Regions from separate parts of the Lysinibacillus sp. FSL P4-0201 genome, predicted to be linked through region 3. Evidence: a T-box and tRNA genes for the amino acid it is inferred to sense, from the RefSeq annotation. Region 3 holds a T-box; the other regions hold tRNA genes.

Region 1 (9,720 bases), 1.9 Mb from region 3:
TCACATTTTTTTAATATATTTTCCAACACTCTTTAATCTAGGATAGAGGTTATCCTGCAATGCATTTTCCACATAATCAACATCTAATTTCATATAAGCTCTAAACATGATGCAAATTTTGCAGTATATTTAACTTTGAAGGGGGAAACATAACATGTCAAAATTAGAACAATTACAAGCAGCCTTACAGCTCCACAATACCGATGCAATTATTATCACAAATGCTCAAAATCGTCGCTATCTAACAGGTTTTACAGGTAGTGCAGGTACAGTTATTGTAACAAAGACACGCGCACTTTTATTAGTAGACTTCCGCTACACTCAGCAAGCAACAAATCAGTGTGACACCTTTGAAGTACTAGAGATTGATCGCAACCATTTATATGAAACCATTCAGGAAATTCTTGAACAGGAATTAATTCAAACTGTTGGTTTTGAGCAACATCATGTAACTTATTTTAGCTATCAATTAATGAAGAGCAAATTGACAGCTATATTAAAACCAATGCCTACTATTGTAGAAGATTTACGGATGATTAAAACACCAGAAGAAATTGAAATAATTAAGAAAGCAGCATGGATTTCCGATGAGGCGTTTAATCATATTCTGACATTCATCAAACCAGGTATTTCAGAACTTGATATTGCCTATGAATTAGAGTCTCATATGCGAAAAAATGGTGCAACAGGTGCAGCCTTCGATATGATTATTGCTTCTGGCCATCGTTCAGCACTCCCACATGGTGTAGCATCCTCTAAAATAGTGAAGCAAGGTGATATGTTGACAATGGATTTTGGTGCTTACTACCGAGGTTATCGTTCTGATATGACAAGAACGATTGCTGTTGGAGAACCATTAGAGCAATTAAAAGAAGTATATCAAATAGTTTATGGTGCCTTACAGCATGCCCTTTCCAATATGAAGGCTGGTATAACTGGACAAGAGGCCGATAGTTATTCACGAGACTACATTACTAAAAAGGGATATGGACAAAATTACGGTCACGGTGCAGGACATGGTATAGGCTTAGATATCCATGAAAACATATTTATGTCTACCATATGTAAAGACATGTTAGAAGAAAATATGGTACTAACTGTCGAACCGGGTATTTATATACCTAATGTAGGTGGTGTTCGAATCGAGGATGATGTTATCGTTACAAAAGAAGGTGTGGAAGTCATCACTCACTCTCCTAAGGAACTCATTATTTTATAGCCCATTAAAGTGATGTTTTATATGGAGATATCATTAAAGAAGTTTAGCTGCTTACTTTGATATATAACAAATGTTTTAAAGAGTAAGTACAATAAATTCTTTGTACTTACTCTTTTTATAAAAGAAAAAACAGCCAACACACAGCTGACTGTTTTGTTTGCCTAGCGACGTCCTACTCTCACAGGGGGAAGCCCCCAACTACCATCGGCGCTAAAGAGCTTAACTTCCGTGTTCGGTATGGGAACGGGTGTGACCTCTTTGCCATCATCACTAGACTTTGTATTTAATTGAAAGATTTGCTCTTTCAAAACTGGATAAACGATACATTGAATGTTTCAAACTTTTTTGGTTAAGTCCTCGATCGATTAGTATTCGTCAGCTCCATGTGTCACCACACTTCCACCTCGAACCTATCTACCTCATCGTCTTTGAGGGATCTTACTTACTTGCGTAATGGGAAATCTCATCTTGAGGGGGGCTTCATGCTTAGATGCTTTCAGCACTTATCCCGTCCACACATAGCTACCCAGCGATGCCTTTGGCAAGACAACTGGTACACCAGCGGTGTGTCCATCCCGGTCCTCTCGTACTAAGGACAGCTCCTCTCAAATTTCCTACGCCCACGACGGATAGGGACCGAACTGTCTCACGACGTTCTGAACCCAGCTCGCGTACCGCTTTAATGGGCGAACAGCCCAACCCTTGGGACCGACTACAGCCCCAGGATGCGATGAGCCGACATCGAGGTGCCAAACCTCCCCGTCGATGTGGACTCTTGGGGGAGATAAGCCTGTTATCCCCGGGGTAGCTTTTATCCGTTGAGCGATGGCCCTTCCATGCGGAACCACCGGATCACTAAGCCCGTCTTTCGACCCTGCTCGACTTGTAGGTCTCGCAGTCAAGCTCCCTTGTGCCTTTACACTCTACGAATGATTTCCAACCATTCTGAGGGAACCTTTGGGCGCCTCCGTTACCTTTTAGGAGGCGACCGCCCCAGTCAAACTGTCCGCCTGACACTGTCTCCTGCCCCGCTAAGGGGCATGGGTTAGAATTTCAATACAACCAGGGTAGTATCCCACCGACGCCTCCTTCGAAGCTGGCGCTCCGAGATCTCTGGCTCCTACCTATCCTGTACAAGTTGTACCAAAATTCAATATCAGGCTACAGTAAAGCTCCACGGGGTCTTTCCGTCCTGTCGCGGGTAACCTGCATCTTCACAGGTACTATAATTTCACCGAGTCTCTCGTTGAGACAGTGCCCAGATCGTTACGCCTTTCGTGCGGGTCGGAACTTACCCGACAAGGAATTTCGCTACCTTAGGACCGTTATAGTTACGGCCGCCGTTTACTGGGGCTTCAATTCGCAGCTTCGCTTGCGCTAACCACTCCTCTTAACCTTCCAGCACCGGGCAGGCGTCAGCCCCTATACGTCACCTTACGGTTTTGCAGAGACCTGTGTTTTTGCTAAACAGTCGCCTGGGCCTATTCACTGCGGCTCTCATGCGCTTGCACGCTCAAGAGCACCCCTTCTCCCGAAGTTACGGGGTCATTTTGCCGAGTTCCTTAACGAGAGTTCTCTCGCACACCTTAGGATTCTCTCCTCGACTACCTGTGTCGGTTTGCGGTACGGGCACCTCTCACCTCGATAGAGGCTTTTCTTGGCAGTGTGAAATCAGGAACTTCGTCCATACGGACTCGCCATCACAGCTCAACGTTACAGTGTGCGGATTTGCCTACACACACGCCTTACTGCTTGGACGCGCACAACCAACGGCGCGCTTACCCTATCCTACTGCGTCCCCCCATTTCTCAAACGGTGAGGAGGTGGTACAGGAATATCAACCTGTTGTCCATCGCCTACGCCTATCGGCCTCGGCTTAGGTCCCGACTAACCCTGAGCGGACGAGCCTTCCTCAGGAAACCTTAGTCATACGGTGGACGGGATTCTCACCCGTCTTTCGCTACTCATACCGGCATTCTCACTTCTAAGCGCTCCACCAGTCCTTCCGATCTGACTTCAACGCACTTAGAACGCTCTCCTACCACTGACATCGTAGATGTCAATCCACAGCTTCGGTGAATCGTTTAGCCCCGATACATTTTCGGCGCAGCGTCACTCGACCAGTGAGCTATTACGCACTCTTTAAATGATGGCTGCTTCTAAGCCAACATCCTGGTTGTCTGTGCAACGCCACATCCTTTTCCACTTAACGATTACTTTGGGACCTTAGCTGGTGGTCTGGGCTGTTTCCCTTTTGACTACGGATCTTATCACTCGCAGTCTGACTCCCGTGTATAAATATCTGGCATTCGGAGTTTGTCTGAATTCGGTAAACCGGGATGGCCCCCTAGTCCAAACAGTGCTCTACCTCCAGTATTCTCATCACGAGGCTAGCCCTAAAGCTATTTCGGAGAGAACCAGCTATCTCCAAGTTCGATTGGAATTTCTCCGCTACCCACACCTCATCCCCGCACTTTTCAACGTGCGTGGGTTCGGGCCTCCAGTAAGTGTTACCTCACCTTCACCCTGGACATGGGTAGATCACCTGGTTTCGGGTCTACGACCACGTACTATTTCGCCCTATTCAGACTCGCTTTCGCTGCGGCTCCGCCTTCTAAAGCTTAACCTCGCACGTAATCGTAACTCGCCGGTTCATTCTACAAAAGGCACGCTATCACCCATTAACGGGCTCTAACTACTTGTAGGCACACGGTTTCAGGATCTCTTTCACTCCCCTTCCGGGGTGCTTTTCACCTTTCCCTCACGGTACTGGTTCACTATCGGTCACTAGGTAGTATTTAGCCTTGGGAGATGGTCCTCCCGGATTCCGACGGAATTTCACGTGTTCCGCCGTACTCAGGATCCACTCAGGAGAGAACGAACTTTCGACTACAGGGCTTTTACCTGCTCTGGCGGACCTTTCCAAGTCGCTTCATCTAACTCGCTCTTTTGTAACTCCGTATAGAGTGTCCTACAACCCCAAGAGGCAAGCCTCTTGGTTTGGGCTCTTCCCGTTTCGCTCGCCGCTACTCAGGGAATCGATTTTTCTTTCTCTTCCTCCAGGTACTTAGATGTTTCAGTTCCCTGGGTCTGCCTTCAAGACGCTATGTATTCACGTCAAGATACTACGCGATTAAACGTAGTGGGTTCCCCCATTCGGAAATCTCCGGATCAAAGCTCACTTACAGCTCCCCGAAGCATATCGGTGTTAGTGCCGTCCTTCTTCGGCTCCTAGTGCCAAGGCATTCGCCGTGCGCCCTTAATAACTTAACCAAGTTATTAAGCCTATAAAAAACTTAAAAAATAAATGTGTTTGTTACAATTTCAATGTCGTTTTATCCAGTTTTCAAAGAACAAGTTTTGAAGTGTTTCATTCAGATAGAATGAACCTTCAAAACTGAACGCAAAACGTAATCTTACAAACCCAAGGTTTGTATTCCGAAATAATCCTTAGAAAGGAGGTGATCCAGCCGCACCTTCCGATACGGCTACCTTGTTACGACTTCACCCCAATCATCTATCCCACCTTCGGCGGCTGGCTCCAAAAGGTTACCTCACCGACTTCGGGTGTTACAAACTCTCGTGGTGTGACGGGCGGTGTGTACAAGGCCCGGGAACGTATTCACCGCGGCATGCTGATCCGCGATTACTAGCGATTCCGGCTTCATGTAGGCGAGTTGCAGCCTACAATCCGAACTGAGAACGACTTTATCGGATTAGCTCCCTCTCGCGAGTTGGCAACCGTTTGTATCGTCCATTGTAGCACGTGTGTAGCCCAGGTCATAAGGGGCATGATGATTTGACGTCATCCCCACCTTCCTCCGGTTTGTCACCGGCAGTCACCTTAGAGTGCCCAACTAAATGATGGCAACTAAGATCAAGGGTTGCGCTCGTTGCGGGACTTAACCCAACATCTCACGACACGAGCTGACGACAACCATGCACCACCTGTCACCGTTGCCCCCGAAGGGGAAACTATATCTCTACAGTGGTCAACGGGATGTCAAGACCTGGTAAGGTTCTTCGCGTTGCTTCGAATTAAACCACATGCTCCACCGCTTGTGCGGGCCCCCGTCAATTCCTTTGAGTTTCAGTCTTGCGACCGTACTCCCCAGGCGGAGTGCTTAATGCGTTAGCTGCAGCACTAAGGGGCGGAAACCCCCTAACACTTAGCACTCATCGTTTACGGCGTGGACTACCAGGGTATCTAATCCTGTTTGCTCCCCACGCTTTCGCGCCTCAGCGTCAGTTACAGACCAGAAAGTCGCCTTCGCCACTGGTGTTCCTCCAAATCTCTACGCATTTCACCGCTACACTTGGAATTCCACTTTCCTCTTCTGCACTCAAGTCCCCCAGTTTCCAATGACCCTCCACGGTTGAGCCGTGGGCTTTCACATCAGACTTAAAGGACCGCCTGCGCGCGCTTTACGCCCAATAATTCCGGACAACGCTTGCCACCTACGTATTACCGCGGCTGCTGGCACGTAGTTAGCCGTGGCTTTCTAATAAGGTACCGTCAAGGTACAGCCAGTTACTACTGTACTTGTTCTTCCCTTACAACAGAGTTTTACGATCCGAAAACCTTCTTCACTCACGCGGCGTTGCTCCATCAGGCTTTCGCCCATTGTGGAAGATTCCCTACTGCTGCCTCCCGTAGGAGTCTGGGCCGTGTCTCAGTCCCAGTGTGGCCGATCACCCTCTCAGGTCGGCTACGCATCGTCGCCTTGGTGAGCCGTTACCTCACCAACTAGCTAATGCGCCGCGGGCCCATCCTATAGCGACAGCCGAAACCGTCTTTCAGTCTTTCACCATGAAGCAAAAGAGATTATTCGGTATTAGCCCCGGTTTCCCGGAGTTATCCCAAACTATAGGGTAGGTTGCCCACGTGTTACTCACCCGTCCGCCGCTAACGTCAAAGGAGCAAGCTCCTTTTCTGTTCGCTCGACTTGCATGTATTAGGCACGCCGCCAGCGTTCGTCCTGAGCCAGGATCAAACTCTCCATAAAAGAAATTTGATTAGCTCAAATTGTTTTGCTGGCATCATGTTTGATGTCCAAAATTTTTGTTTTGTTCACTAACCGAAGCTAGCTACTTAAAACTTTATTGATTACGTTTTGCTTGTTCAGTTTTCAAGGTTCATGTCATCGCCCTTTTGGACAACTATTTAAATTTACCATACAACCAAGAGGTTGTCAACACTTTTTTTGGAGCGGGTGATGAGAATCGAACTCACGACATCAGCTTGGAAGGCTGAGGTTTTACCATTAAACTACACCCGCATATATTTTCTTAAAAATGGCGCGCCCGGCAGGAGTCGAACCCACAACCTTCTGATCCGTAGTCAGACGCTCTATCCAATTGAGCTACGGGCGCATATGAAATTAATTAATTGACTTGGTGCGGCCGAGAGGACTTGAACCTCCACGGGGTTGCCCCCACTAGGCCCTCAACCTAGCGCGTCTGCCGTTCCGCCACGACCGCATTCAATTAGTAACTTTTTTATTATACTATGATAATTCAAAAAGTCAACTCTTTTTCTTAAAGAGATGAGCCATGAAGGACTCGAACCTTCGACCCTCTGATTAAAAGTCAGATGCTCTACCAACTGAGCTAATGGCTCGAATTAAGAAATGAATGGCTGGGGTACTAGGATTCGAACCTAGGCATGACGGAATCAAAATCCGTTGCCTTACCGCTTGGCTATACCCCAATAAGTGGCGGTCCCGACCGGGATCGAACCGGCGATCTCCTGCGTGACAGGCAGGCATGTTAACCGCTACACCACGGGACCAAAATATTATTTACATTAAATTATGAAAAATGACCCCTACGGGATTCGAACCCGTGTTACCGCCGTGAAAGGGCGGTGTCTTAACCACTTGACCAAGGGGCCATGGCTCCGAAGGCAGGACTCGAACCTGCGACAACCTGATTAACAGTCAGGTGCTACTACCAACTGAGCTACTTCGGAATAATTCATGTTATGTTGTCGTCGTTATCTTGTCGACTTTTACTATTATAGGGACAACTCAACAAAACGTCAACTATTTTTTAAACTTTTTTTACTCTACTAATTTTAATTTCCCCAAACACTTACTGCAACAATACCTTTCAACATTCATTTTTATTTTCCGTATATATAATTGGTGGCAATTGACACAAGTATATGTATAGCGTCGTCGTTGTTTTTTAACTGTAGCTTTCGGGACATGTAAAACTGCGCAAAATCGAGGGGCATCTACTTTCCTTAATAATTCTCTAAAATCTTTATCTCGATGCTGATACCCTTTACCTTCAATATGTAGGTGATAATGGCATAATTCGTGTAAAACAATACCATGAATCTCTTTCAAACCGTATAACTCATAGGCTTTAGGATTAATCTCAATATTATGGGATTGTAAAAGATATCGTCCTCCCGTTGACCGTAATCTCGGATTAAAGTAGGCTTGATGCAGAAAAGGCCTCTGAAAGTTTTCTAAAGATAAGCGACGAACAAGCTCTTGTAATTCTTGATTGTCCATAGTAATCACCTCTAACAACAAGAATACCACACTGCGTAGTATAGACAGTGTGGCAAAAATTTAGTACTCAAACTAATGCTTGATTTTTAGGAGGGAGCATCGTTAAAGAGATACGCCCTTTCGTTACATCTATTTGTTCAACCCAGACAGTTACAATATCCCCAAGTGCCACAACTTCTAATGGATGCTTAATACGTTTATTTTGGAGTTTAGAAATATGCACAAGTCCATCTTGCTTCACGCCAATGTCAACAAATGCGCCGAAATCTACTACATTTCTTACCGTCCCCTGCAATTCCATACCTACTTTTAAATCTTCCATTTTTAATACATCAGTCTTAAGCAATGGTTGTGGGAATGCATCACGTGGGTCACGACTAGGTTTCATTAAGGTATCCACGATATCTTGAATTGTCACAACTCCTACTCCAAGCACATCACTTAATTTTTGGATATTTAGTGCTGCAATAGCATCCTCTGCCTTCTGTGTCCCTAACTCTTTTTTATCTATTTGAGCCTCTGCTAATACTTGCTCAGCAAGGGCATAGCTCTCAGGATGAATACCTGTAGCATCAAACGGATTTTTTGCTTCTGGGACACGTAGGAAACCAATAGCTTGTTCATACGTTTTGGCGCCTAACCTTGGAATCTTCTTTAATTGCGCACGTGTAGTAAATTGACCATTTTCCTCTCGCGTCTTTACGATATTCTCTGCAACAGTTTTTGATAGACCAGAAACATATTGTAAGAGTGATGATGAAGCCGTATTTACATCTACACCAACTTGGTTAACAGCTGTTTCTACTATAAAAGATAGCGATTCATTTAATTTTTTTTGAGAAACATCATGCTGATACTGACCTACACCCACAGCTTTTGGTTCAATTTTCACTAACTCTGATAAAGGATCCTGTAAGCGACGTGCAATGGAGACAGCACTACGTTGTTCAACCTGTAAATCAGGAAATTCTGTACGTGCAATTTCAGACGCTGAATAAACAGACGCCCCCGCTTCATTGACAATCACATAGGCTATGTCAGTAGTAAGTTCATTTAATACATCCGCGATAAATTGTTCTGTCTCTCGAGATGCTGTACCATTACCAATGGCAATTATACTTATTGGATACTTTGCCAAAATTCCTTTTACAATAGCTTTGGATTTTGCCACATCTGGTTTCGGTGGATGTGGGTAAATAGCTGTAACCTCAAGCATTTTCCCAGTTTCATCTACAACCGCCAGCTTGCAACCTGTACGGTAAGCTGGATCAACCCCTAAAACATATTTACCTTTCATAGGTGGTTGTAGCAATAGGTTACGTAAATTTTCGGAAAAAATATGAATAGCCTGTGCCTCAGCTTTTTCTGTAAGCTCGTTTCGTAATTCCCTCTCAATTGAAGGCTGAATTAAACGCTTGTACGAATCCTCGATTGCTAGTTTAACTTCTGCAATAGCAGGAGACGAACCAGTTGCAGGTATCCATTCTTTCCACATAATCATTAATACTCGATCCACCGGCACATGAATAGAAACCTTTAAGATTTCTTCTTTCTCTCCTCGGTTTATCGCTAAAATACGGTGTGGTACAATGCGACTAACAGGCTCTTCATATTCGTAATACATTTCAAAAACATTTTTCTCGTCGATTTCTGTATTTTTCACAGACGTCACAAGAATTCCATCTTTCCATGAATAAGCTCGGATTTTTTCACGAATAGAGGCATCGTCCGCAAAACGTTCTGCTAATATATCTCGAGCTCCTATCAGGGCTTCTTCCGTATTAGCAACTTGTTCGTTGTCCACAAAGTCAGTTGCTAATTGCTCTAATGCATCATCACTAAATGCTAACAGGAGATCTGCAAGAGGCTCTAAACCTTTCTCTTTTGCAATCGTCGCCTTTGTACGTCGTTTTTGCTTATATGGTCTATATAAATCCTCAACACGTTGTAAGATTGTTGCAGAAAGAATAGCCTGCT
Region 2 (9,720 bases), 2.2 Mb from region 3:
GGGAGTCAGACTGCGAGTGATAAGATCCGTAGTCAAAAGGGAAACAGCCCAGACCACCAGCTAAGGTCCCAAAGTAATCGTTAAGTGGAAAAGGATGTGGCGTTGCACAGACAACCAGGATGTTGGCTTAGAAGCAGCCATCATTTAAAGAGTGCGTAATAGCTCACTGGTCGAGTGACGCTGCGCCGAAAATGTATCGGGGCTAAACGATTCACCGAAGCTGTGGATTGACATCTACGATGTCAGTGGTAGGAGAGCGTTCTAAGTGCGTTGAAGTCAGATCGGAAGGACTGGTGGAGCGCTTAGAAGTGAGAATGCCGGTATGAGTAGCGAAAGACGGGTGAGAATCCCGTCCACCGTATGACTAAGGTTTCCTGAGGAAGGCTCGTCCGCTCAGGGTTAGTCGGGACCTAAGCCGAGGCCGATAGGCGTAGGCGATGGACAACAGGTTGATATTCCTGTACCACCTCCTCACCGTTTGAGAAATGGGGGGACGCAGTAGGATAGGGTAAGCGCGCCGTTGGTTGTGCGCGTCCAAGCAGTAAGGCGTGTGTGTAGGCAAATCCGCACACTGTAACGTTGAGCTGTGATGGCGAGTCCGTATGGACGAAGTTCCTGATTTCACACTGCCAAGAAAAGCCTCTATCGAGGTGAGAGGTGCCCGTACCGCAAACCGACACAGGTAGTCGAGGAGAGAATCCTAAGGTGTGCGAGAGAACTCTCGTTAAGGAACTCGGCAAAATGACCCCGTAACTTCGGGAGAAGGGGTGCTCTTGAGCGTGCAAGCGCATGAGAGCCGCAGTGAATAGGCCCAGGCGACTGTTTAGCAAAAACACAGGTCTCTGCAAAACCGTAAGGTGACGTATAGGGGCTGACGCCTGCCCGGTGCTGGAAGGTTAAGAGGAGTGGTTAGCGCAAGCGAAGCTGCGAATTGAAGCCCCAGTAAACGGCGGCCGTAACTATAACGGTCCTAAGGTAGCGAAATTCCTTGTCGGGTAAGTTCCGACCCGCACGAAAGGCGTAACGATCTGGGCACTGTCTCAACGAGAGACTCGGTGAAATTATAGTACCTGTGAAGATGCAGGTTACCCGCGACAGGACGGAAAGACCCCGTGGAGCTTTACTGTAGCCTGATATTGAATTTTGGTACAACTTGTACAGGATAGGTAGGAGCCAGAGATCTCGGAGCGCCAGCTTCGAAGGAGGCGTCGGTGGGATACTACCCTGGTTGTATTGAAATTCTAACCCATGCCCCTTAGCGGGGCAGGAGACAGTGTCAGGCGGACAGTTTGACTGGGGCGGTCGCCTCCTAAAAGGTAACGGAGGCGCCCAAAGGTTCCCTCAGAATGGTTGGAAATCATTCGTAGAGTGTAAAGGCACAAGGGAGCTTGACTGCGAGACCTACAAGTCGAGCAGGGTCGAAAGACGGGCTTAGTGATCCGGTGGTTCCGCATGGAAGGGCCATCGCTCAACGGATAAAAGCTACCCCGGGGATAACAGGCTTATCTCCCCCAAGAGTCCACATCGACGGGGAGGTTTGGCACCTCGATGTCGGCTCATCGCATCCTGGGGCTGTAGTCGGTCCCAAGGGTTGGGCTGTTCGCCCATTAAAGCGGTACGCGAGCTGGGTTCAGAACGTCGTGAGACAGTTCGGTCCCTATCCGTCGTGGGCGTAGGAAATTTGAGAGGAGCTGTCCTTAGTACGAGAGGACCGGGATGGACACACCGCTGGTGTACCAGTTGTCTTGCCAAAGGCATCGCTGGGTAGCTATGTGTGGACGGGATAAGTGCTGAAAGCATCTAAGCATGAAGCCCCCCTCAAGATGAGATTTCCCATTACGCAAGTAAGTAAGATCCCTCAAAGACGATGAGGTAGATAGGTTCGAGGTGGAAGTGTGGTGACACATGGAGCTGACGAATACTAATCGATCGAGGACTTAACCAAAAAAGTTTGAAACATTCAATGCGCCGTTTATTCAGTTTTGAAAGAACAAGTAAGTTTAAAAAAAGCTTGCATTTATACTGAAATATGGTATAATAAATCTTGTCTTTTAATAAGTCTAGTGATGATGGCAAAGAGGTCACACCCGTTCCCATACCGAACACGGAAGTTAAGCTCTTTAGCGCCGATGGTAGTTGGGGGCTTCCCCCTGTGAGAGTAGGACGTCGCTAGGCATAATACCCAGGAGGATTAGCTCAGCTGGGAGAGCATCTGCCTTACAAGCAGAGGGTCGGCAGTTCGAGCCCGTCATCCTCCACCATATGCCGGTTTAGCTCAGCAGGTAGAGCAACTGACTTGTAATCAGTAGGTCGTGGGTTCGATTCCTATAGCCGGCACCATTTTTTCGAGCCATTAGCTCAGTTGGTAGAGCATCTGACTTTTAATCAGAGGGTCGAAGGTTCGAGTCCTTCATGGCTCACCATTTATAAATAATAATAAGCGGGTGTGGCGGAATTGGCAGACGCACTAGACTTAGGATCTAGCGCCGCAAGGCGTGGGGGTTCGACTCCCTTCACCCGCACCATTATTTTAATTGCCAGATAAAAAAACTTATGCACATGCGGAAGTAGTTCAGTGGTAGAACACCACCTTGCCAAGGTGGGGGTCGCGAGTTCGAACCTCGTCTTCCGCTCCAAATGTGCCGGGGTGGCGGAACTGGCAGACGCACAGGACTTAAAATCCTGCGGTAGGTGACTACCGTACCGGTTCGATTCCGGTCCTCGGCACCATTTTAAATGCGCCCGTAGCTCAATTGGATAGAGCGTCTGACTACGGATCAGAAGGTTATGGGTTCGACTCCTGTCGGGCGCGCCATAAGAACAACGGGAAGTAGCTCAGCTTGGTAGAGCACTTGGTTTGGGACCAAGGGGTCGCAGGTTCGAATCCTGTCTTCCCGACCATTTCCTAAAATAAAAATATGGGGCCTTAGCTCAGCTGGGAGAGCGCCTGCCTTGCACGCAGGAGGTCAGCGGTTCGATCCCGCTAGGCTCCACCAATTCAATTACATGAACCTTGAAAACTGAACAAGCAAAACGTAATCAATAAAGTTTTAAGTAGCTAGTTTTGCTAGTGAACAAAACAAAAATTTTGGACATCAAACATGATGCCAGCAAAATTTGAGCTAATCAAATTTCTTTTATGGAGAGTTTGATCCTGGCTCAGGACGAACGCTGGCGGCGTGCCTAATACATGCAAGTCGAGCGAACAGAAAAGGAGCTTGCTCCTTTGACGTTAGCGGCGGACGGGTGAGTAACACGTGGGCAACCTACCCTATAGTTTGGGATAACTCCGGGAAACCGGGGCTAATACCGAATAATCTCTTTTGCTTCATGGTGAAAGACTGAAAGACGGTTTCGGCTGTCGCTATAGGATGGGCCCGCGGCGCATTAGCTAGTTGGTGAGGTAACGGCTCACCAAGGCGACGATGCGTAGCCGACCTGAGAGGGTGATCGGCCACACTGGGACTGAGACACGGCCCAGACTCCTACGGGAGGCAGCAGTAGGGAATCTTCCACAATGGGCGAAAGCCTGATGGAGCAACGCCGCGTGAGTGAAGAAGGTTTTCGGATCGTAAAACTCTGTTGTAAGGGAAGAACAAGTACAGTAGTAACTGGCTGTACCTTGACGGTACCTTATTAGAAAGCCACGGCTAACTACGTGCCAGCAGCCGCGGTAATACGTAGGTGGCAAGCGTTGTCCGGAATTATTGGGCGTAAAGCGCGCGCAGGCGGTCCTTTAAGTCTGATGTGAAAGCCCACGGCTCAACCGTGGAGGGTCATTGGAAACTGGGGGACTTGAGTGCAGAAGAGGAAAGTGGAATTCCAAGTGTAGCGGTGAAATGCGTAGAGATTTGGAGGAACACCAGTGGCGAAGGCGACTTTCTGGTCTGTAACTGACGCTGAGGCGCGAAAGCGTGGGGAGCAAACAGGATTAGATACCCTGGTAGTCCACGCCGTAAACGATGAGTGCTAAGTGTTAGGGGGTTTCCGCCCCTTAGTGCTGCAGCTAACGCATTAAGCACTCCGCCTGGGGAGTACGGTCGCAAGACTGAAACTCAAAGGAATTGACGGGGGCCCGCACAAGCGGTGGAGCATGTGGTTTAATTCGAAGCAACGCGAAGAACCTTACCAGGTCTTGACATCCCGTTGACCACTGTAGAGATATAGTTTCCCCTTCGGGGGCAACGGTGACAGGTGGTGCATGGTTGTCGTCAGCTCGTGTCGTGAGATGTTGGGTTAAGTCCCGCAACGAGCGCAACCCTTGATCTTAGTTGCCATCATTTAGTTGGGCACTCTAAGGTGACTGCCGGTGACAAACCGGAGGAAGGTGGGGATGACGTCAAATCATCATGCCCCTTATGACCTGGGCTACACACGTGCTACAATGGACGATACAAACGGTTGCCAACTCGCGAGAGGGAGCTAATCCGATAAAGTCGTTCTCAGTTCGGATTGTAGGCTGCAACTCGCCTACATGAAGCCGGAATCGCTAGTAATCGCGGATCAGCATGCCGCGGTGAATACGTTCCCGGGCCTTGTACACACCGCCCGTCACACCACGAGAGTTTGTAACACCCGAAGTCGGTGAGGTAACCTTTTGGAGCCAGCCGCCGAAGGTGGGATAGATGATTGGGGTGAAGTCGTAACAAGGTAGCCGTATCGGAAGGTGCGGCTGGATCACCTCCTTTCTAAGGATTATTTCGGAATACAAACCTTGGGTTTGTAAGATTACGTTTTGCGTTCAGTTTTGAAGGTTTATGAAATTCAATAAAACTTCCAAGAGGGCCTATAGCTCAGCTGGTTAGAGCGCACGCCTGATAAGCGTGAGGTCGATGGTTCGAGTCCATTTAGGCCCACCATATATACCTCTTGGGGCCTTAGCTCAGCTGGGAGAGCGCCTGCCTTGCACGCAGGAGGTCAGCGGTTCGATCCCGCTAGGCTCCACCATTTTTTTGTTCTTTGAAAACTGGATAAAACGACATTGAAATTGTAACAAACACATTTATTTTTTAAGTTTTTTTATAGGCTTAATAACTTGGTTAAGTTATTAAGGGCGCACGGCGAATGCCTTGGCACTAGGAGCCGAAGAAGGACGGCACTAACACCGATATGCTTCGGGGAGCTGTAAGTGAGCTTTGATCCGGAGATTTCCGAATGGGGGAACCCACTACGTTTAATCGCGTAGTATCTTGACGTGAATACATAGCGTCTTGAAGGCAGACCCAGGGAACTGAAACATCTAAGTACCTGGAGGAAGAGAAAGAAAAATCGATTCCCTGAGTAGCGGCGAGCGAAACGGGAAGAGCCCAAACCAAGAGGCTTGCCTCTTGGGGTTGTAGGACACTCTATACGGAGTTACAAAAGAGCGAGTTAGATGAAGCGACTTGGAAAGGTCCGCCAGAGCAGGTAAAAGCCCTGTAGTCGAAAGTTCGTTCTCTCCTGAGTGGATCCTGAGTACGGCGGAACACGTGAAATTCCGTCGGAATCCGGGAGGACCATCTCCCAAGGCTAAATACTACCTAGTGACCGATAGTGAACCAGTACCGTGAGGGAAAGGTGAAAAGCACCCCGGAAGGGGAGTGAAAGAGATCCTGAAACCGTGTGCCTACAAGTAGTTAGAGCCCGTTAATGGGTGATAGCGTGCCTTTTGTAGAATGAACCGGCGAGTTACGATTACGTGCAAGGTTAAGCTTTAGAAGGCGGAGCCGCAGCGAAAGCGAGTCTGAATAGGGCGAAATAGTACGTGGTCGTAGACCCGAAACCAGGTGATCTACCCATGTCCAGGGTGAAGGTGAGGTAACACTTACTGGAGGCCCGAACCCACGCACGTTGAAAAGTGCGGGGATGAGGTGTGGGTAGCGGAGAAATTCCAATCGAACTTGGAGATAGCTGGTTCTCTCCGAAATAGCTTTAGGGCTAGCCTCGTGATGAGAATACTGGAGGTAGAGCACTGTTTGGACTAGGGGGCCATCCCGGTTTACCGAATTCAGACAAACTCCGAATGCCAGATATTTATACACGGGAGTCAGACTGCGAGTGATAAGATCCGTAGTCAAAAGGGAAACAGCCCAGACCACCAGCTAAGGTCCCAAAGTAATCGTTAAGTGGAAAAGGATGTGGCGTTGCACAGACAACCAGGATGTTGGCTTAGAAGCAGCCATCATTTAAAGAGTGCGTAATAGCTCACTGGTCGAGTGACGCTGCGCCGAAAATGTATCGGGGCTAAACGATTCACCGAAGCTGTGGATTGACATCTACGATGTCAGTGGTAGGAGAGCGTTCTAAGTGCGTTGAAGTCAGATCGGAAGGACTGGTGGAGCGCTTAGAAGTGAGAATGCCGGTATGAGTAGCGAAAGACGGGTGAGAATCCCGTCCACCGTATGACTAAGGTTTCCTGAGGAAGGCTCGTCCGCTCAGGGTTAGTCGGGACCTAAGCCGAGGCCGATAGGCGTAGGCGATGGACAACAGGTTGATATTCCTGTACCACCTCCTCACCGTTTGAGAAATGGGGGGACGCAGTAGGATAGGGTAAGCGCGCCGTTGGTTGTGCGCGTCCAAGCAGTAAGGCGTGTGTGTAGGCAAATCCGCACACTGTAACGTTGAGCTGTGATGGCGAGTCCGTATGGACGAAGTTCCTGATTTCACACTGCCAAGAAAAGCCTCTATCGAGGTGAGAGGTGCCCGTACCGCAAACCGACACAGGTAGTCGAGGAGAGAATCCTAAGGTGTGCGAGAGAACTCTCGTTAAGGAACTCGGCAAAATGACCCCGTAACTTCGGGAGAAGGGGTGCTCTTGAGCGTGCAAGCGCATGAGAGCCGCAGTGAATAGGCCCAGGCGACTGTTTAGCAAAAACACAGGTCTCTGCAAAACCGTAAGGTGACGTATAGGGGCTGACGCCTGCCCGGTGCTGGAAGGTTAAGAGGAGTGGTTAGCGCAAGCGAAGCTGCGAATTGAAGCCCCAGTAAACGGCGGCCGTAACTATAACGGTCCTAAGGTAGCGAAATTCCTTGTCGGGTAAGTTCCGACCCGCACGAAAGGCGTAACGATCTGGGCACTGTCTCAACGAGAGACTCGGTGAAATTATAGTACCTGTGAAGATGCAGGTTACCCGCGACAGGACGGAAAGACCCCGTGGAGCTTTACTGTAGCCTGATATTGAATTTTGGTACAACTTGTACAGGATAGGTAGGAGCCAGAGATCTCGGAGCGCCAGCTTCGAAGGAGGCGTCGGTGGGATACTACCCTGGTTGTATTGAAATTCTAACCCATGCCCCTTAGCGGGGCAGGAGACAGTGTCAGGCGGACAGTTTGACTGGGGCGGTCGCCTCCTAAAAGGTAACGGAGGCGCCCAAAGGTTCCCTCAGAATGGTTGGAAATCATTCGTAGAGTGTAAAGGCACAAGGGAGCTTGACTGCGAGACCTACAAGTCGAGCAGGGTCGAAAGACGGGCTTAGTGATCCGGTGGTTCCGCATGGAAGGGCCATCGCTCAACGGATAAAAGCTACCCCGGGGATAACAGGCTTATCTCCCCCAAGAGTCCACATCGACGGGGAGGTTTGGCACCTCGATGTCGGCTCATCGCATCCTGGGGCTGTAGTCGGTCCCAAGGGTTGGGCTGTTCGCCCATTAAAGCGGTACGCGAGCTGGGTTCAGAACGTCGTGAGACAGTTCGGTCCCTATCCGTCGTGGGCGTAGGAAATTTGAGAGGAGCTGTCCTTAGTACGAGAGGACCGGGATGGACACACCGCTGGTGTACCAGTTGTCTTGCCAAAGGCATCGCTGGGTAGCTATGTGTGGACGGGATAAGTGCTGAAAGCATCTAAGCATGAAGCCCCCCTCAAGATGAGATTTCCCATTACGCAAGTAAGTAAGATCCCTCAAAGACGATGAGGTAGATAGGTTCGAGGTGGAAGTGTGGTGACACATGGAGCTGACGAATACTAATCGATCGAGGACTTAACCAAAAAAGTTTGAAACATTCAATGCGCCGTTTATTCAGTTTTGAAAGAATAAATCTTTCAATTAAATACAAAGTCTAGTGATGATGGCAAAGAGGTCACACCCGTTCCCATACCGAACACGGAAGTTAAGCTCTTTAGCGCCGATGGTAGTTGGGGGCTTCCCCCTGTGAGAGTAGGACGTCGCTAGGCAAAAGAAAGATCAGAGAATTTATTCTCTGGTCTTTTTGTTGTCTCAAATTAAGAAGATATTAAAGTAGGCTGTCCCCGGAAAAGGACAGCCCTATATACTAAAACTCAAGAGCACTCCGAAGATTATTTAGATAAGATTGACTAACTGGTAACTCACTTCCATCAATTAAAGTGACAATAAAATTTGACGTTAAATCACGTGCCATTTTTTTTATGAAATGTATATTTACAATGTAAGATCTATGGATACGAATAAAATATGATGGTAATCGTAATTGAAGTTCTTTAAGTGTAATACTTGTTTTATACTGATCCCCCTCTACATAAAACCATGTTTTTTTCTGTAGGCTTTCAATATGAGATATTTTATTAATTGCTACAGGATTCCATTCCTCCTCTTGCTTTCCAGTTAAAAATTGAAATGGTTCTGCTCTTTTTGCTGTAAATGATGACGGTAGGACAATGACGAGAGCAGCAGGCTTATTTTGAATGTATATGGGATAACCAATGCCATAATATGGCGTATCGAAAAGGGAATTATCTAAAATAGCATCTGTTTTTTTTTGAGTCTGTAACACTTGGTCGGCAATACTCCCAGGTAATACTTGTTGACCTATCTCTAAATGAATACTTTGGTGACCAGAGTGAAAATAAACATAAGCATTTTCAACAGCAATAGCAATGGATGAATCAGCAGGTATCCAGTCTTTCAACATAAAAATATATTGTTGTGAAATATCTTTTACGAAAGAATTTAACTCATTGTTCATTGTGAATATCCCCCTTGTTTGTAAACAGTCTTCCAAATTTCATCGTCAAAAAAGGTAGTTTTATCCTTAAAATTTGATCTTTTATCGAAAAATAATGAAAATCCAAATAGTCTGTTATATATTAATTTACAACAAATAAACCTGTTATGGAACAGATAATTAAAAGTTTTTTAACAGAGTATATTGTACACAAAGGGGAAGGTGGAATTTCAATATGTCAACTCGTCAAGAAAGAATCGAAGCTTTAGAAAAACAATGGGCTGAAAACCCACGTTGGGCTGGTATTGAACGCACATATTCAGCTGAAGAAGTTGTTAAATTACAGGGGACAGTAGTAATTGAACAAACACTAGCACAAAAAGGTGCTACTCGACTTTGGAATTCATTACATGAGGAACCGTTTATCAATGCATTGGGGGCATTAACGGGGAATCAGGCAGTACAACAAGTAAAAGCTGGATTAAAGGCTATCTATCTATCAGGCTGGCAAGTAGCTGCTGATGCAAACCTGTCTGGTCAAATGTATCCTGACCAATCATTATATCCAGCTAACTCTGTACCAGCAGTAGTAAAACGAATTAATCAAGCGCTTCAACGTGCAGATCAAATTGATCATGCTGAAGGACGTGTTGATCAATTTGATTGGTTCGCGCCAATCGTAGCAGACGCAGAAGCAGGTTTTGGTGGGCCTCTAAACGTATTTGAGCTTGTAAAAGGTATGATTGAAGCAGGAGCAGCGGGTGTTCACTTAGAAGATCAATTAGCATCTGAAAAGAAATGTGGACACCTTGGAGGTAAA
Region 3 (9,720 bases):
ATCGAATGGGTTTGGCTTTGGTGGTCATAATGCTGTGCTAGCATTTAAAAAATTTGAGGAATAAGGCATTAGCTTAGCTAAAAAGAGTGGTATGAATTTAATTGTTCATACCATTTTTTATGTTTGTTTTATCAACTTGAAAAGAGAAGAGGGAACTTAAGCTATTGCAAGTCAATAAGTTTTCCTTATGAGAAATAGCTAGAAATTCGTATTATAACTTATAGTTAGAGTATGGTAAATTCAAAGGAAAAGGGGGATAAATGATGCGAATCTTTGATGCACACTTTCATATCATTGACTTTAATTTTCCGATTATCGAAAATCAAGGTTATACGCCACCAAGCTATGTAGTAGAGGATTATCAAAAGGACACAGTGAGTCTCCAGATAGCGGGAGGCGCCATTGTATCAGGATCTTTTCAAGGATTTGACCAAGCCTATCTTTTAAAAGCATTGAAACAACTTGGTCCCACGTTTTGTGGGGTAACGCAATTACCTAATACGGTCACGGATGATGAAATTGTACATTTACATAACAATGGGGTACGGGCATTACGCTTTAATAGTAGACGAGGTGGCTCAGAGGATTTATCACAGCTAGAAACCTTTGCACGACGGGTTTATGATTTGGTGGGCTGGCATAGTGAATTATATATCGATGCGAAGGAAATACCGGAGATAGCCTCGACAATTGAAGCATTACCAGCCATCTCCATCGATCATTTAGGGTTGTCGGAAGAAGGGCTGCCACATTTATTAAAGCTTGTTGATAAGGGAGTACGTGTCAAGGCGACTGGCTTTGGTCGTGTGGAGCTGGATGTGAAGCATGCTTTACAAGCGATTTATAATGCTAATCCAGATGCCCTCATGTTTGGAACAGATTGCCCGTCTACAAGAGCTAAACGACCTTTTAATTATGGGGATGTGGAATTGATTCAACAGCTATTTGATCAACAGGCTGCTGATAAAATCCTCTACAAGAATGCGCTGCAATGGTATTTTCAGCGTTGAATATAAAAAAGAATCCATGTTGGCATGAAAATGGATTCTTTTTTAATTATGACGGTACTAAGCATTTCGATAGTTGGCAAACATTATTTCATTATAATACTGATCTAATTGAGGCATACCCAGCTCTTTTGCGATCATTAGCTCAGCCTCTCGGTCATATGCTACTCTAATAAATTGGATGGCATTGTTTGACTGTGTTCCATCTAGAATGGCATAGGAAGCAGAAGTTAGGTCAAGTGAATTACCAACACTCCCTACATTACAAAGAATTCCTTGTTTATATGTATGTAAAAAAGTTGTATGGATATCGCCATAGAACACAATATCAGGATGTTTCTTGTAATGGCTTGAATTGGTTACTGCCGTATTCTCAAACATAGATAAACGCTTTTCAAGTGGATGATTTGGTAGGATACGTTCAAATTCACTTCTTGGAGACGCATGGAAAAATCTTATGAGCTGTTCATTTAATTCAAGATCAATATGGAAGGGTAATGACCCGAGATATTGATAGTCTTTTGCTGTTAATCGATCTTTAAACTATTGGAGAAAATCATTGTCAGTAGGGGATTGAATAAATACGTCCCAATTGCCTCGTACGACTTGTTCACAATTCTGTTGGATAAGTTCTATACAGGCAGATCCTTGAGGGCCCTTGCCGATTAAATCACCTAAACAAAAAATTCTGTCAATCTTTCTTAAGCGAATGTCTTTTAATACGGCCTCTAATGCCGTTTTATTCCCATGAATATCTGATATAATTGCAATTTTCTTCACGAAGATTACCCCCTCATTAATGCTATACTATATAGTTCAATAAAAATCCTTTTAATCCTTTAAAAACCATATAAACACAAAAGACAAAAAAATCCTCTACCCACTATGGGTAGAGGATTTTTGTAAAGCTTAGCTTAAGCCTTGGCTATCTTTCCACTCTAGGAATTCATCATATGTTAACTGCTTATCTAAAATAGAGCCGTCTTCACGGATTTCGATGACACGGTTAGCAATTGTTTGGATGAACTGATGGTCATGTGATGTGAAAATCATTGCGCCTTTGAAACGAATTAAGCCTTCGTTCAATGCTTGAATTGATTCAAGGTCAAGGTGGTTCGTAGGTTCATCTAATAAAATAACATTTGCTGTCGCAAGCATCATTTTCGATAGCATACAACGTACCTTTTCGCCCCCAGAAAGAACAGCAGGGGATTTCTTCACTTCTTCACCAGAGAACAGCATACGTCCTAGGAAACCACGAAGGAAGCTTTCTGTTTCATCGTCTGGAGAATATTGACGTAACCATTCTACTAATGTTTTTTCAGAACCTTCGAAGTACTTGTCATGATCGTTTTCGAAGTAGCTTTGAGATGTCGTTACACCCCATTTAAATGTGCCAGCATCCGCTTCTTTTTCTTCCATTAAAATATCAAGAAGTGCTGTTTTCGCCATTGGGCTACCAAGTAAAACAATTTTATCTTCTTTGTTCATCGAGAAGCGCATGTCCTTGAATAGCGTTTCGCCTTCATGACTTGCTGTTAGACCGTCTACTGTTAGGACATCGTTACCAATTTCACGCCCGATTTGGAAGTTGATGAATGGATATTTACGGCTTGATGGCTTAATATCATCAAGCTCAATTTTATCAAGCATTTTTTTACGAGATGTTGCTTGCTTCGATTTAGAAGCATTGGCAGAGAAACGTGCGATAAACGCTTGTAATTCTTTAATTTTCTCTTCTTTTTTCGCATTTTGGTCTTGTGCCATTTTTTGCGCTAATTGAGAAGATTCATACCAGAAATCATAGTTCCCTACATATAATTGGATTTTAGAGAAGTCCAAATCCGCAATATGTGTACATACTTTATTTAAGAAGTGACGGTCATGGGATACAACAATAACTGTATTCTCAAAGTTAATCAGGAACTCTTCCAGCCACTGAATTGCCTTTAAGTCAAGGTGGTTGGTAGGCTCATCGAGTAATAGTACATCAGGCTGACCAAACAGTGCCTGTGCCAGTAATACTTTAACTTTGTCAGAACCTTCAAGATCGCCCATTAGCATGTAATGAAGATCATCGGAGATACCTAAACCGTTTAATAGTGTAGCCGCTTCTGAATCAGCTTCCCAACCGTTTAGCTCTGCAAATTCACCTTCTAACTCTGCAGCACGCATGCCATCCTCATCTGAGAAATCTTCCTTTGCATAGATAGCGTCTTTTTCTGTTTTCACGTCATATAGGCGTTTATTCCCCATAATAACTGTGTCGAGCACTGTATGCTCATCGTATTCGAAGTGGTTTTGTTTCAGGACAGATAAACGTTCGTCCTTACCCATCGATACATTTCCTTCCTGCGCTTCAATTTCACCAGAAAGGATTTTTAAAAATGTTGATTTACCAGCACCATTTGCCCCAATTAAACCGTAGCAATTGCCTGGTGTGAATTTTATATTTACGTCTTCAAATAGTTTACGATCGCCATAGCGAAGACCTACATTACTAACTTGAATCATGCAAGTTCCTCCTTTTTTCACAATGGCTCTAGTATAGCATGAAATATGTTCCATAGTCTATAAACATTATTAAATCAAGGTTTGGCGTTCTTTCCACATTTTTTGTTAAACATAAACTGAATAAAGATACAATAAAAAATTTAAATTTGGTGTAACTTTCTTTGAGAGTGAGGCGTCTATTGTAGTGTGATTAACTATTTTTGAAAAAGAATAGAAAAATGACATCATTTACCACGGGGATTTTAGTTGCTTATTCACAAAGGTTTCGTCTAAAATGATTCTGACTGTTTATATATCAAGTAAATCATCACTGGTGCCCACAAGCCCATCCCCGTTTTGAATGCCAGCTATTCGTGGCTCTTTCATTTATACTAGATAGATGTTGCTAAAGTTAGACTAAAAACATCACAATCCTCATAAATGATTTCATTCATTTATCTTGATGATAATTTCATATAAGAATGCTGTAAGCTAAAGAATTATTCGTTTGTGGTAATGATATGCTATGCCTGCGTTCAACTAGGACATTCAGCCCTTGTGGCGGGAATGATGATTAAATAAACACATCGATGGAAATTTTAACAATTGGAGGTATATTATGGGTAAGGGCTTATTATGGACAGCCACTTGTGTAATAGTAGTTTTAGTTGGGTTTGGTAGCTACTATTTTATTAAAGAAATAACAAACTCTATGGCATACAATAAATTAGTAGATGAGTATAAAAAGCCAGAACCAATTGAACATATAGAGGAAGAATATGATGTTATTGTCATCGGTGGTGAGCCAGAGGGAGTGGCTGCGGCTGTGGCTGCTGCTCGAAATGGTGCGAAAACATTGCTGGTCGAAAAACGACAAGAGTTAGGTGGATTATTTACATATGGTATGCTGAATTTCCTCGACATTCCTCGTGATGGCCATAACAACTCGATTAGTGAGGGAATATTTAAGGAATGGCATGAGCTTGTTAGAGGGAATGACGCTTTTGGCATTGTAGGTGCTAAGGCAGCCTTTAAAAAGCTAATCGATGAAGAGCCCAACTTAACGTTATCCGTGCAAACCGAGGTTGTGAAAGCAAATGTCAAACAACAACAATTAACGTCTGTGGAATTAAAAAATGAGTACGGTACATATGTTGTGACGGGGAAATCATTCATAGATGCTACACAGGATGCTGATTTTGCAGCCTTGTCGGGCGTTCCTTTCTTTGTGGGCGGAGAAGATATTGGCATAAAGGATAAGCGTATGGCTGTGACTTTAATGCTACATTTAAAAAATGTCAATTGGGATGAAGTCAAAAAAGCGGCTAATTCCGGTGTATTTGGCGGTGCTAATTTAAATCATACGGTGATGTGGGGCTTTACAAAGCTACATGATGAATACAAGCCATTACAAGAGGGTACAAGATTACGAGGGTTAAACTTAGCTCGTGTAGATGATGAATATTTCATCAATGCCTTACAGATTTTTGGTATTGATGGTTTGAATGAATCCTCAAAACAAGCGGCGATTGTCGCTGGGAAGAAAGAAACGTTACACATTCTAAAATATTTACAAACAAACTTCCCAGGGTTTGAAAAAGCTGAAATTGTCAGCTATCCAGAAGAGCTCTATGTCCGAGAAACGAGACATATTTGGGCAGAGTATCAATTACCAATGGCAGACCTGTGGAAAAATAGTGATCAGTGGGATAGTATTGGCATTGCCTCTTATCCAGTCGATGTGCAAGCGCAAACGCCTCATGATTACGGCTATGTGATCGCTTCACCCAAGCAATATGCTATTCCTTTCCGGTCGTTAGTACCGAAGGATATTGATGGCTTATTGGTTGTCGGACGCTCTGCTGGTTATTCCTCACTTGCAGCTGGTAGTGCACGTATTGTTCCAACAGGGATGGTGACAGGTGAAGCGGCTGGGACTGCGGCTGCTCTTGCACAGAAGCACGATGTAACCTTTAGAGACATGAGTAAGGATAAACCATTAATCGCTACATTACGAAAGCAATTGGCTAAGCAAGGTGCCTATGTTGATTCATTTTCAATTGAGTATCCATATCAAGGAGAATGGTATGATGAAGCCATTCAAACCCTCATTAATTATGGCCTTGTTGTGGGCGGCTATGATAATGACCTAAAAGTAGACAGTAAGGCGACGAAAATAAAGTTTGCTAAAATGTTAAAAGAGAGCATGCTACGTGCTGGTGGAGAAAGTGCAGCAGGAGTGAAGGACCAGCTCGAAATTGTCATCAATAAAGTTTATAATCAAGGCGATGAAGCTATTGAGCGAGATGAGTTAGCTCAATATTTGGCTGACGTCCTCATCGGTGAATCCAATGCGACTAGCTGGGATACATTAGTAGAAAAAGGAATTGTCACGGAGAAAGTAGCGAAGAAAGTCTCTGATAATAAGAAATTAAAATTAAAAGAGATGTATGCGATTATGGCTGATGTGATTCATTATGTAGAAAAAAAACGTTCCTCCTTGTGAGGAGCGTTTTTTGCTGAAACGGCAACGTAAAAAAGGGTTGACGACAATTAGAAAGTCCTGTAATATATGTCAAAATCATAAAAAAATTCGATGAAAAAGAGAGTAATTGATGGAATGACTGGCTAGCGAGTTAGGGATGGTGGGAGCCTAATGCAGGAACCATGAATGAAGCGCACTTTGGAGAAGATTCTCGAACAAATAGTAGAGAATAGCGGGGCGTCACCTCGTTAACAACGGAAAGTGGTCATGTGACATGGCAACTAGAGTGGTACCACGGGATTATCATGCTCTCGTCTCTAATTATAGAGGCGAGGGCTTTTTTATTTGAACAGGAGGAGGAGCAAAATGAATCAACAAATCGCCGACAGTATAGCAGTCACATTAAAGCAGCAAATAATAGGAGAGGACATATTGTCATTATTAGAAAAACCCAAAAGCTTGGAGCTAGGGGACGTAGCCTTTCCATGCTTTACTCTAGCAAAAGTGTGGAAAAAATCACCGCAGAGTATCGCGGCACATATAGCAAGTCAATTAAATCATGACAGTATCGAGCGTGTGCAAGCTGTTGGTGGCTATGTCAATATTTTTCTTGATCAACAAAAGGTGACGCAACAGGTGTTACACAAGATTCTGCGCGACAAGCAACAATATGGTACTACGCCAACAAAGATGGGAACGGTCGTCTTGGATTTTTCCTCTCCTAATATCGCCAAGCCTTTCTCGATGGGACATTTACGTTCAACGGTCATCGGCAATGCCTTAGCAAATATTGCAGAAAAAAATGGCTATCAAGCCATTCGTATCAATCATTTAGGGGACTGGGGTACACAATTTGGCAAGCTTATTGTTGCTTATCAGCTTTGGGGTGATAAACAAGCTATTTCAGCGTCACCAATAGAGGAGTTATTAAAGATTTATGTGAAGTTTCATGAAGAGGCCGAGCAAGACCCAACGCTCAATGAACAGGCTCGTGCCGCCTTTAAAGCATTGGAGGACGGTAATGAAGAGGCACAGGCATTATGGCAATGGTTCCGAGATGTGTCATTCATAGAATTTCAAACAATATATGAGCTATTAGGCATTCATTTTGATGCCTTTATAGGTGAAGCCTTTTACAATGACAAAATGCCGTCCGTTGTAACAGAATTAAAAGAAAAAGGGCTCCTTGTGGAATCAGAAGGTGCGTATGTTGTGGAGATGGAGGAGATGCCTCCATGTTTAATAACGAAAACGGATGGAGCCACGCTTTATGCGACGCGTGATTTAGCAGCAGCCCTGTATCGCCAACAGCACTACCAGCCCCAAAAGATGTTCTACGTTGTTGGCAATGAGCAGTCCCTCCACTTTAAACAATTTTTTCAGGTCATCGAAAAAATGGGCTATCCTTGGGCAAAGAATCTGCAACATGTGTCATTCGGCATGATGCTGAAGGATGGCAAAAAAATGTCGACTCGTAAAGGTAAAGTGGTGTTATTAGCTGATGTACTAGCAGAAGCTATAACGACGGCACAGCGTAATATGGAGCAGAAAAACCCTTCTCTACCTAACAAAGAGCAAGTCGCAAAGCAAGTGGGGGTTGGAGCGGTAATTTTTAATGATTTAAAATCCCATCGTCTCAACGATATTGAATTTTCAATCGAGCAAATGATGAATTTTGAAGGCGAAACAGGGCCATATGTACAGTATACATATGCACGTATTTGCTCTATTTTAGATAAAAAGAAAGCTCCGACTCAAGATATGCTCTTCAAATCTTTAGGAGAGCAGGCTTGGCCGATTATTTTATTACTAGAACAGTTTCCTAAAACGGTAGCTATGGCTTTTGAGCAGGCTGATCCGTCCCAAATAGCGAAATATGCCTTACAACTGGCATGTTTATTTAATAAATATTATGCACAGTACAAAATATTAGTAGAAGATGAACAGCAAGCATCCCGTCTTGCATTATGTCAGAGTGTTGCTATTGTTTTAAAAGAGTCATTAGCCTTATTAGGTATTGAATCACCTGAAAATATGTAAGAAGCCTTAGCCATGTAAAGGTAAACTGTCCAATCATTGACCAACCATCGAAAACATGATAAAAGGATAGAGGAATCCATGCAAGCTTTTCATAAATGAAGGCTGCGTAATAACAGAGGGGATCAAACAATTGGTTAAAAAACATTGGACATTATCACTCACCTTCGTGGTCATTAGTATATTTTTTGTCGCTCTTAATATGAGGCCAGCTGTCACGGGAATAGGACCGCTTTTTAATGTCCTCATGACATCCTTACATGTCTCGAATACAAGCATGAGCTTTCTCACAGCTATCCCCGTTTTTTGTATGGGATTATTCGCACCTTTGGCTGTCCCGCTTCAGCGAAAAATGGGCACGAAATCAGCTATCACCCTTTTAGTGGCCATCCTTGTCGTCGCGAATGGGCTACGCTTTTTCCAAGCAAGCTATCTCTTGCTCATCGTGACAAGCTTTGCGGCAGGCTTAGCGATTGCAATGATTGGTCCTATCCTAAATGCTTATATTAAGAAAAAGTTTCCAGAACGTTTTACGACAGTAGTCGGTATCTATTCATTCGGTATAGGCGTAGGGGCTACTTTAAGTGCAGCCTTAACCGTGACTTTTTATCAGAGTTTCAGTAATAGCTGGACAATCGCCCTTGGTATGTGGTCAATCCTTGCTATAGTTGCTCTCGTTATCTGGCTAGCGGCAATTCCATCCGAACACAACGAGCAGCTCCAACAAGTAACTACGTCAGAAGAAGTCCGTAATCCGTGGACATCTAGACGTGCCTGGGTAATTTTACTGTACTTTGGTTTACAAACATCACTCTTTTTCTCAATCATGTCATGGCTTACGCCGCTATTGCAGGATAAAGGCCTGTCATTAGAGGCATCCAGTGCTATGCTAACAATTATGTCTATTGTACAAATGATAGGGAATATGGCGGTACCAATTCTCATGGAAAAATGGCCAAGTCGAATGGCCTGGCTACTAGTGTTTAGCTTTGTCGGCGTGATTGGATTTATGCTACTCTGGCTGACAGCGGGTATTTACCTATGGCTGGCTGTTTTATTAATTGGCATTGTGCTAAGCGGGCTATTTCCAATCGGACTATTGCTGCCTCTTGATGAAGCCAAAAATGATCAGGAGGCCACCAGTTGGTCATCTATGGTGCTGGCAGGTGGCTTTATGGTAAGTGCCATTATCCCCATTCTAATAGGCATTTGCTATGACCTAACGGGCAACCATACATGGACGTATCTGATCTTTGTATTATTAATGCTCGGCATTCTAGTAACGACTGGACTATTAAGAAAAAAATGATTGTAAGAGACATGTGTCAGGTTGCACATGTCTTTTTATGTGAAAATTATTTTGAGGGTATAATATCCTTCCATCCTCACAGCAAATTTTGTCTTCCATCAATATTAATGGGTAGAAAGAAATGACTTTAGGGAAGTTGCTGCATTTTTCTAATATTGATTATCCAATAATAATATTATGTAAACTTGAAACATTACTAGTCCTTGATTATGATAGAGAAGAGAGAATGTAGAATAGAAAGTTTTGGTGAAGGTATGTATAAAAAAGTGCTCATTTTAGGAGCGGCAGCTATTCTTGTAGCAGGCTGTGACAGTCAAATAGGGACAGGATGGTTTCAAAATAAAAAGGCAGAGGTGGAAACAGAGGGAGCTGTGACGAAGCAACAGGAA

Evidence for each region. A T-box is a leader RNA that pairs with one kind of tRNA and senses whether it is charged. The one in region 3 lies ahead of argS (arginine--tRNA ligase), so its partner is inferred to be a tRNA-Arg.
Region 1: it encodes a tRNA-Arg, which carries the amino acid that the T-box ahead of argS (arginine--tRNA ligase) is inferred to sense. The anticodon was not compared.
Region 2: it encodes a tRNA-Arg, which carries the amino acid that the T-box ahead of argS (arginine--tRNA ligase) is inferred to sense. The anticodon was not compared.

The regions. Positions count from the first base shown of each region.
Region 1 covers NZ_CP151995.1:4,170,333-4,180,052, forward strand. Annotated here, with positions in the region: gene MKY76_RS20995 (Xaa-Pro peptidase family protein) at 155-1,219, shown strand; rRNA gene rrf (5S ribosomal RNA) at 1,379-1,494, opposite strand; rRNA gene MKY76_RS21005 (23S ribosomal RNA) at 1,565-4,492, opposite strand; rRNA gene MKY76_RS21010 (16S ribosomal RNA) at 4,674-6,225, opposite strand; tRNA gene MKY76_RS21015 (tRNA-Gly) at 6,425-6,498, opposite strand; tRNA gene MKY76_RS21020 (tRNA-Arg) at 6,516-6,592, opposite strand; tRNA gene MKY76_RS21025 (tRNA-Leu) at 6,615-6,700, opposite strand; tRNA gene MKY76_RS21030 (tRNA-Lys) at 6,767-6,839, opposite strand; tRNA gene MKY76_RS21035 (tRNA-Gln) at 6,855-6,929, opposite strand; tRNA gene MKY76_RS21040 (tRNA-Asp) at 6,935-7,010, opposite strand; tRNA gene MKY76_RS21045 (tRNA-Glu) at 7,041-7,112, opposite strand; tRNA gene MKY76_RS21050 (tRNA-Asn) at 7,114-7,190, opposite strand; gene MKY76_RS21055 (SprT family protein) at 7,282-7,743, opposite strand; gene MKY76_RS21060 (Tex family protein) at 7,811-9,720, opposite strand, start outside.
Region 2 covers NZ_CP151995.1:137,516-147,235, forward strand. Annotated here, with positions in the region: rRNA gene MKY76_RS00645 (23S ribosomal RNA) at 1-1,945, shown strand, start outside; rRNA gene rrf (5S ribosomal RNA) at 2,060-2,175, shown strand; tRNA gene MKY76_RS00655 (tRNA-Val) at 2,186-2,261, shown strand; tRNA gene MKY76_RS00660 (tRNA-Thr) at 2,265-2,340, shown strand; tRNA gene MKY76_RS00665 (tRNA-Lys) at 2,348-2,423, shown strand; tRNA gene MKY76_RS00670 (tRNA-Leu) at 2,441-2,525, shown strand; tRNA gene MKY76_RS00675 (tRNA-Gly) at 2,562-2,636, shown strand; tRNA gene MKY76_RS00680 (tRNA-Leu) at 2,642-2,730, shown strand; tRNA gene MKY76_RS00685 (tRNA-Arg) at 2,739-2,815, shown strand; tRNA gene MKY76_RS00690 (tRNA-Pro) at 2,825-2,901, shown strand; tRNA gene MKY76_RS00695 (tRNA-Ala) at 2,921-2,996, shown strand; rRNA gene MKY76_RS00700 (16S ribosomal RNA) at 3,137-4,688, shown strand; tRNA gene MKY76_RS00705 (tRNA-Ile) at 4,783-4,859, shown strand; tRNA gene MKY76_RS00710 (tRNA-Ala) at 4,872-4,947, shown strand; rRNA gene MKY76_RS00715 (23S ribosomal RNA) at 5,038-7,965, shown strand; rRNA gene rrf (5S ribosomal RNA) at 8,036-8,151, shown strand; gene MKY76_RS00725 (LytTR family DNA-binding domain-containing protein) at 8,250-8,921, opposite strand; gene aceA (isocitrate lyase) at 9,136-9,720, shown strand, end outside.
Region 3 covers NZ_CP151995.1:2,295,576-2,305,295, forward strand. Annotated here, with positions in the region: gene fabF (beta-ketoacyl-ACP synthase II) at 1-64, shown strand, start outside; gene MKY76_RS11505 (amidohydrolase family protein) at 264-1,010, shown strand; partial or broken gene MKY76_RS11510 (metallophosphoesterase family protein) at 1,068-1,787, opposite strand; gene MKY76_RS11515 (ATP-binding cassette domain-containing protein) at 1,917-3,521, opposite strand; gene MKY76_RS11520 (FAD-dependent oxidoreductase) at 4,120-6,006, shown strand; T-box leader at 6,088-6,307, shown strand; gene argS (arginine--tRNA ligase) at 6,352-8,025, shown strand; gene MKY76_RS11530 (MFS transporter) at 8,156-9,331, shown strand; gene MKY76_RS11535 (hypothetical protein) at 9,586-9,720, shown strand, end outside.